3 regions of the Streptomyces sp. NPDC094032 genome follow, and region 3 is predicted to be linked to each of the others. Evidence: riboswitches for the same ligand, from Rfam matches in the RefSeq annotation. Region 3 holds a riboswitch; each other region holds the start of a gene.
What was found. Region 3 has a riboswitch for cyclic di-AMP ahead of ABTZ54_RS13285 (M23 family metallopeptidase). Riboswitches for the same ligand answer to the same signal wherever they lie in the genome.
Positions count from the first base shown of each region.

Region 1: another riboswitch for cyclic di-AMP. It lies ahead of ABTZ54_RS06185 (M23 family metallopeptidase); the one in region 3 lies ahead of ABTZ54_RS13285 (M23 family metallopeptidase).
Region 2: another riboswitch for cyclic di-AMP. It lies ahead of ABTZ54_RS21900 (C40 family peptidase); the one in region 3 lies ahead of ABTZ54_RS13285 (M23 family metallopeptidase).

Region 1 covers NZ_JBEOUE010000003.1:20,996-23,248, reverse strand. The annotation lists gene ABTZ54_RS06190 (PP2C family protein-serine/threonine phosphatase) at 1-523, shown strand, start outside; cyclic di-AMP (ydaO/yuaA leader) riboswitch at 725-870, shown strand; gene ABTZ54_RS06185 (M23 family metallopeptidase) at 883-1,992, shown strand; gene ABTZ54_RS06180 (aldo/keto reductase) at 2,075-2,253, shown strand, end outside.
Region 2 covers NZ_JBEOUE010000015.1:135,479-137,731, reverse strand. The annotation lists gene ABTZ54_RS21905 (ATP-binding protein) at 1-410, shown strand, start outside; gene ABTZ54_RS21900 (C40 family peptidase) at 516-992, opposite strand; cyclic di-AMP (ydaO/yuaA leader) riboswitch at 996-1,170, opposite strand; gene ABTZ54_RS21895 (hypothetical protein) at 1,511-1,870, opposite strand; gene ABTZ54_RS21890 (ATP-dependent Clp protease proteolytic subunit) at 1,824-2,253, opposite strand, start outside.
Region 3 covers NZ_JBEOUE010000007.1:183,001-185,253, forward strand. The annotation lists gene ABTZ54_RS13280 (GntR family transcriptional regulator) at 1-225, opposite strand, end outside; gene ABTZ54_RS13285 (M23 family metallopeptidase) at 386-1,156, opposite strand; cyclic di-AMP (ydaO/yuaA leader) riboswitch at 1,169-1,335, opposite strand; gene ABTZ54_RS13290 (M16 family metallopeptidase) at 1,538-2,253, opposite strand, start outside.

The DNA of each region.
Region 1 (2,253 bases), on a different contig from region 3:
GGAGGGCACCCGGCGGGACGGGCCCGACGCCTTCGAGGGGTTCACGACGGCGGTCCTCGCGGAGATCCCGCGCGGCGACGGGCTCGTACGGGTGGTGAACCGGGGGCATCCCGAGCCGCTGCTGCTGTACGGGGACGGCGGGCTCGACCGGTTGGTGCCGAGCGAGGCCGCGCTGCCGCTGGGGATGGCGGAGCTGGCGGCGTGGCCCGACCGGGCCGACGAGACGCCGTACCCGGCGGGTGCGACGCTGCTGCTCTACACGGACGGTCTCTCGGAGGCGCGGGACGCGCGGGGGGTCTTCTACGATCCGGCGGCGCGGCTCGCGGGGCGGCTCTTCCCCGGTCCCGAGGAGCTGTTGGACGCGCTGGTGGCGGATGTGCGCCGGCACACGGGCGGTGGTTCGACCGACGACATGGCGCTCCTTGCGGTGAGCCGCCCGGCGGCTGGGCAGCAGGAGCGGCGGCGGACGATGCCGGTGGTGCCGCCGGGCGGGGCCTCGCCGGAGGGCGGTGACCGGCCGTAGTCGGGGGGTGTCACTCCGATAACAATTGATACAACGTCAGATTCTGGGTGTGACCGGGATCCCGTCTGACTGGGGGTCAAGTCGGGCCATTCCCTGTCAATTCAGCTAATGATCAAGGGGAACGGCTTGGAATCGGGAGGCCGTGTCTATTAACGTTCGATAACGCAGCGCGGTCGTCCCAGCCGTCGCAAGAGACGGCACCGCGCGCGTGCGCCGAATTCCGCAAGGGAACCGGGGAACCACCACTTGGGGTGAATCGGGCCACGCCGCACCCGTGCGGCACACCCGTAGGAGACCTTCCTGCTCCGAACCCGTCAGCTAACCCGGTAGGCGAGAAGGAAGGAAAGGAGAGCGCCTCCGTGGCCTCCAACACCCCCGCTCCCGAAGCCCCCTTCGACTCTTTCGGCGCCTACGGCGCCGCGGGCACGGGCGGGGAGGAATGGAACCCCACCGAGGACTCGCTGCGGGCCCAGAACCGCTCCGGCGGCCGTCACCGGGTCGTCAAGCAGCGCTCCAACTTCGCCCGCTCCTCCACCGTCCTCGGTGTCGGCGTCATCGCCGCCGTCGGCGCGGGCGGCCTGGCCACCGCGCAGGACAAGCCCCCGGTCGCCATAGCCCTGCCGGACCTCGGCCTGCCCAACGCCTCCGAACTGCCCGGCATCGGCGACCTCATCGGCGGCGACGAGAAGGACTCCGGCGCGAGCACCGAGGTCACGAACAACCCGCAGCCGCTCACCGCCCTCACCTACACCACTCCCCAGGACACCGCCTCCGCCGACGCGCCCGCGGGCAGCGAGCGGCAGGCCGACGCCGGCGAGGCGCTGCGCGCCCGCATCCTCCAGCAGGCCGAGCAGCAGCAGGCCGCCGCCGACACCGCGGAGAAGGAGGCGGCGCAGAAGGCCGCCGCCGAGAAGGCCGCGGCGGAGGCCGCGACCAAGGCCGAGGCGGCGGCCAAGGCGGCAGCGGCGGAGAAGGCCGCGGCCGAGGCGAAGGCGAAGGCCGAGGCGGAGGCGGCCGCCAAGGAGGCGGCGGCGAAGGCCGAGGCCGAGCGCCTGGCCAAGCTGGCCGCGAGCTACGCGCTGCCCACCTCCTCGTACACGATCACCTCCACCTACGGCGAGGCCGGCTCGATGTGGTCCTCCGGCTACCACACCGGCCTGGACTTCGCCGCGCCCACCGGCACCCCGGTCAAGGCCGTCCACAGCGGCACCGTGAAGTCGGCCGGCTGGTCCGGCTCGTACGGCTACCGGATCGTCCTGGAGCTGCCGGACGGCACCGAGGTCTGGTACTGCCACCTGTCCTCGATGACCGTCGGCGCGGGCCAGTCCGTCGGCACCGGCGACACCATCGGCCGGGTCGGCGCCACCGGCAACGTCACCGGCCCCCACCTCCACCTGGAGGTCCACACCCCGTCCGGTGGCGGCATCGACCCGGCCGACTGGCTGCGGTCGAAGGGCCTGACCGTCTGAGGTCCGCCGCTCCTCCCGGAGAATCCGCCGCTCCTCCCGGAGAAGCGGAATAGGCACGGCCGTGCGGAGGGTTGATCACCCCATGACTTCTCTCCGCAAGCTGGGCTCCTCCGACCTGCACGTCTTCCCGCTCGCCCTCGGCGGCAACGTCTTCGGCTGGAGCGCCGACGAGGCGCAGTCCTTCGCCGTCCTCGACGCCTACACCGCCGCGGGCGGCAATTTCGTGGATACCGCCGACACCTACTCCTCGTGGGTCGAGGG
Region 2 (2,253 bases), on a different contig from region 3:
TGCCGAGCGATCCCGCCTCGGTGTCGGCCGCCCGGCGGTACGTCGCCGACGTCCTCGGGTCCTGGGGGCTCGGCGACCTCGACGACGCGGACGACATCGCGGAGTCGGTGCGGCTGATCGTCTCGGAGCTGGCGACCAACGCCGTCCAGCACACCTTCGGCCAGTCGCCGACCTTCACGGTCGACGTCCGCCTGGAGCGCGAGGAGCTGTTGCGCATCGGGGTGACCGACAGCCATCCGCGCTGGCCGCAGCGGCTGCCCGCCGCCGTGCAGCAGGACAACGGGCGCGGCCTGGTGATCATCCGCTATCTCGCGGCCGAGGCCGGTGGGCGGCTCTCGGTGACGCCCACGGAGGAGGGCGGCAAGACGGTCTGGATCAGGCTTCCCTGGCCCACGACGCAGGCCGCGTAGCGAGGGCGAGGGCGAGGGCGAGGGGTGTCGGGCGGGAGGAGGGGCCGGCGGCGCCACCGGGCGCTCCTCCCGCACCGTCGTTCAGCGCGTCAGCGCGTCAGCGCATCAGCGGACGCGGCCGTAATAGACCTTCGAGCTCCAGATCTTGTCCAGCTTCACCCATGAGCCGGTCTTCGGCGAGTGCCAGATCCTGTTGTTACCCGCGTAGATTCCGACGTGGTACACCCTTCCGCCGGAATGGAAGAAGACCAGGTCCCCCTTCTGCCGGCCGGCCGCCGAGATGTGCCGGGTCTTGTTGTACTGCTGCTGCGCGGTGCGGGGCAGCGTCTTGCCCGCCTTCTTGTACGAGTAGAGCGTGAGGCCCGAGCAGTCGAAGCGACTTGGCCCCGTGGCTCCGTACCTGTAGGGCGATCCCTTCTTCGAGGCGGCGACGTTCAAGGCCTTGTTGGCGTAGGACGTCGCGGCCTGGGCCTCCGGCGCCGCTCCTGGGGCGAGCAGCGTGCCGCCGACGGCGGCGAGGGTGAGAGCCGAGACGGCTCCGGCCCGGGACAGCAGGGACGGGACATGAATCTGCGCAGTCATGCGCAACCCTTCGTCAGCCGCCTGTGAAGGATGACCTGTCGGGTTCGGGCAGGCGAAGATGCCCGGCCGCGGCTGCGGCTTCACCCCGAGGAACGTCCGCACACTGCGCGAACGTCCCGTACTGCTCGGGTCCTCCACTCCTGCCGATCCACTCCTGTCGACCAGACGTCCGGGACAGCGGCAGGACTCGGCGTCCGCCCGGACCGCCCCGCCGTGGGTGGCGGGGGCTTGTCGTCGTCGAGGATCTTGACCCACAGGCAGGGCGAAATCCGAGCTGAAACGGCGATATGTGAGGCTCCTCACGACTGATCCATACGGGTGGACAGTCGGGTTTCTCGATCTTCGGAGTTTTGGCCGATGAGCCCTCCACCTGCGAGGGAAAGCCCGATTCCGCCAGATGTGTACTTCTGTGGCGCAACTCGTATGAGCTTGATGTCGATGTGTCGACTACGCCGAACGGGGGAGCGATTCTGCGGCCCCCGTGCCCCGGCCGGCCCTCGACACGACACGCGGGAGTGTCAACTCGCGGGCTCCTCGGGGACGGTGACCCGGCCGGCCCGTCGCTCTCCGTCCAACACCCGTAACGCGCGCGCCAATGTGTCGGCGTGGACCTCGCTCTCGCCCCGCATATGCATGAGCGTCAGGGCATCGCGGAGGGCGGCCGCCCGTCCCACCAGCGCCTGGGCGGCGCGGAGCGCCCCATAGGTATGCGTGGATCTGGATGGATTGATCCGCCCCAGGAGGTCGACGACTTCGAGGTAGCTGTCGACGAACTCGCCCTCGGCGCGCGTCAGTGCGGGGAGCGGCGGCGGCTCCGGGACCACGGCGGGCTCACCCCTCCCCGGCGCCGGCGGCGCGGCCGCGGCTGCGCACCACATGGTCCACGATCCCGTACGCGAGGGCGGCCGGGGCGTCCAGGACGGTGGTCCGGTCGGTGTCGGCGGCGGCCTGCTCGCGGCTCCGGCCGGTGTGCTCGGCCAGGAGGCCGACGACCAGCTCCCGCTGGCGCAGCAATTCCCGGGCGTGGATGTCCAGATCGCTGGGCTGCCCCCGCAACGGTTCGTCCAGGGCGGGCTGCTGGAGGACGATCCGGGCGCCCGGCAGTGCCAGTCGGCGTCCGGGGGCTCCGGCCGCGAGCAGGACGGCGGCGGGGCCGACGGCCTGGCCGAGGCAGGTGGTCTCCACCTCGCAGGACAGCGTCCGCATGGTGTCGTAGATCGCGGTCATCGCGCTGATCGAGCCGCCGGGGGAGTTGATGTAG
Region 3 (2,253 bases):
GGCCGCCTCCCGCTCGGTGGGCTCGGCGACATGGGCGCCGGCGTGGCGGCGGGTGACCACGAAGCCCTCGGACTCCAGGGTGCGCAGCGCCTCGCGGACCGGGACGCGGGAGACCCCGTAACGGCGGGCGAGCTGTTCCTCCGTCAGCCGGGCGCCCCGCTCGAAGACACCGGAGACGATGTCGTCCCGGATCGCCGTGCATACCGAGTGCGCGGGAACACGCATGTCCGACCTCCGTATTTGATCCGCGCGGAACACCGTCGGGTGACGCCCGTCCGGCGACTCTATTGCAGGTCGCCGGAATTTCCGATGCCACCCGGTCATACGGACACAAAAAAGAAGCCCCGGCTCGAACGAGCCGGGGCTTCTTCACGGAATGCACACGTCAGACGTTGACCCCGCGAGCGCGGAGGTAGGAGACCGGGTTGATGTCCGATCCGTACTCGGCGGTGGTACGCGCCTCGAAGTGGAGGTGCGGTCCGGTCGAGTTGCCGGAGGAGCCGGAGATGCCGATCCGGTCGCCGGGGGTGACCGTCTGGCCGACGGAGACGCCGATCGAGGAGAGGTGGCCGTACTGGGTGTACGTGCCGTCGTTCATCCGGATGACGATGTTGTTGCCGTACGCGCCGCCCCAGCCGGCCTCGACGACGGTGCCGGAGCCGACGGAGACGACCGTGGTGCCGTAGGCGGCGTGGAAGTCGATGCCGGAGTGGTGGCCTGAGGACCAGAGCGAGCCGCCGGTCTTGTAGCCGGTGCTCACGTACGAGCCGGCGACGGGGAGCTGGAAGGAGTTCAGGCGCTTGCGCTCGGCCTCGCGGGCGGCACGCTCCCGCTCGGCGCGGACCTCCTTGGCGCGGGCCTCGGCCTTGCGCTTCGCCTCGGCGGCGGCCTTCTCCCGGGCGGCGGTCTCGACCGCCTCCTTCTCCTGGGCGGCGGCCTGGGCGTCGACCCGGTCCGCGAGGGAGTCGGCGGTGATCACCTGGGTGAGGCCGGTGTCCTCCGGGGAGGCGGGCTCCGTGTCGGCGGCGAGCGCCGGGGAGGCCAGGGTGCCGATCACGCCGGTCGTCGCGAGGGTCGCCACACCGGCGATTCCCACTCCGCGGCGCGCCAGACGGCTCGGTCCACGATGCTTCCCGGTGGCACGGGTGAACGCCATGTAGTGGCTGATCCTTTCCTTCCCTCTCGCCTACCGGGTTAGCTGACGGGTTCGGAGCAGGAAGGTCTCCTACGGGCCCCTCCGCTCATCGAGCGAAGGCGTCCGATTCACCCCAGGGACTGCGATGGGTCCCCGGCTCCCCAGGCTCGCGCCTTACGGGGACTCGGCGATGACTGTCCGTTGCCGCGGATGCGACGTCGTACAACGGACGAACAGCCGGATCGAAGCTAGGCCGATCTTCTGTCAATCGCCAAACAGACACGCCGTTTTGTAAGACATGCCACAGGGCAGAAGATCACACCTCACAGCAATACGGACAAAAGGGAGAACCCCGACGAACCAGGTCGCCGGGGTCCCCGAACCGGTGTGACAGCGGCTCAATCAGCCGGTCACGACCGTCACTTCACCGATGCCGAGGGCCCGCACCGGCTCCTCGATCTGCGCCGCGTCGCCGACGAGCACGGTGACGAGCCCGTCCACCGGGAAGGCGTTGACCACGGCCGCGGTCGCCTCCACCGTGCCGGTCTCGGCGAGCCGCGCGTACAACTGCGCCTGGTAGTCGTCCGCGAGGTGCTGCTCAACCTGGTCGGCGAGCGTGCCCGCGACGGAGGCGGCCGTCTCGTACTTGAGCGGCGCCACCCCCACCAGGTTCTGCACGGCCACATCGCGCTCGGCGTCCGTCAGACCGTCGGCGGCGAGGGTGCGCAGCACCTTCCACAGGTCCTCAAGTGCCGGGCCCGTGTTGGGGGTGTCGACCGAGCCGTTGATGGCGAGCAGCGACGCGCCGTTGCCCTCGCCGTCGGAGCGCAGCACCTGGCCGAAGGCGCGCACGCCGTACGTGTAGCCCTTCTCCTCGCGCAGGACGCGGTCCAGACGGGAGGTGAGGGTGCCGCCGAGGCAGTACGTGCCGAGCACCCGGGCCGGCCACACACGGTCGTGGCGGTCGCCTCCGACGCGGCCGATGAGCAGCTGCGTCTGGACGGCGCCGGGGCGGTCCACGATGACCACCCGGCCGGCGTCGTCGGCCGTGATGGGCGGCATGGGCCGCGGGTCGGCCGGGGCGCCCGTCCAGGCGCCCAGCGTCTCGGCCAGCACCT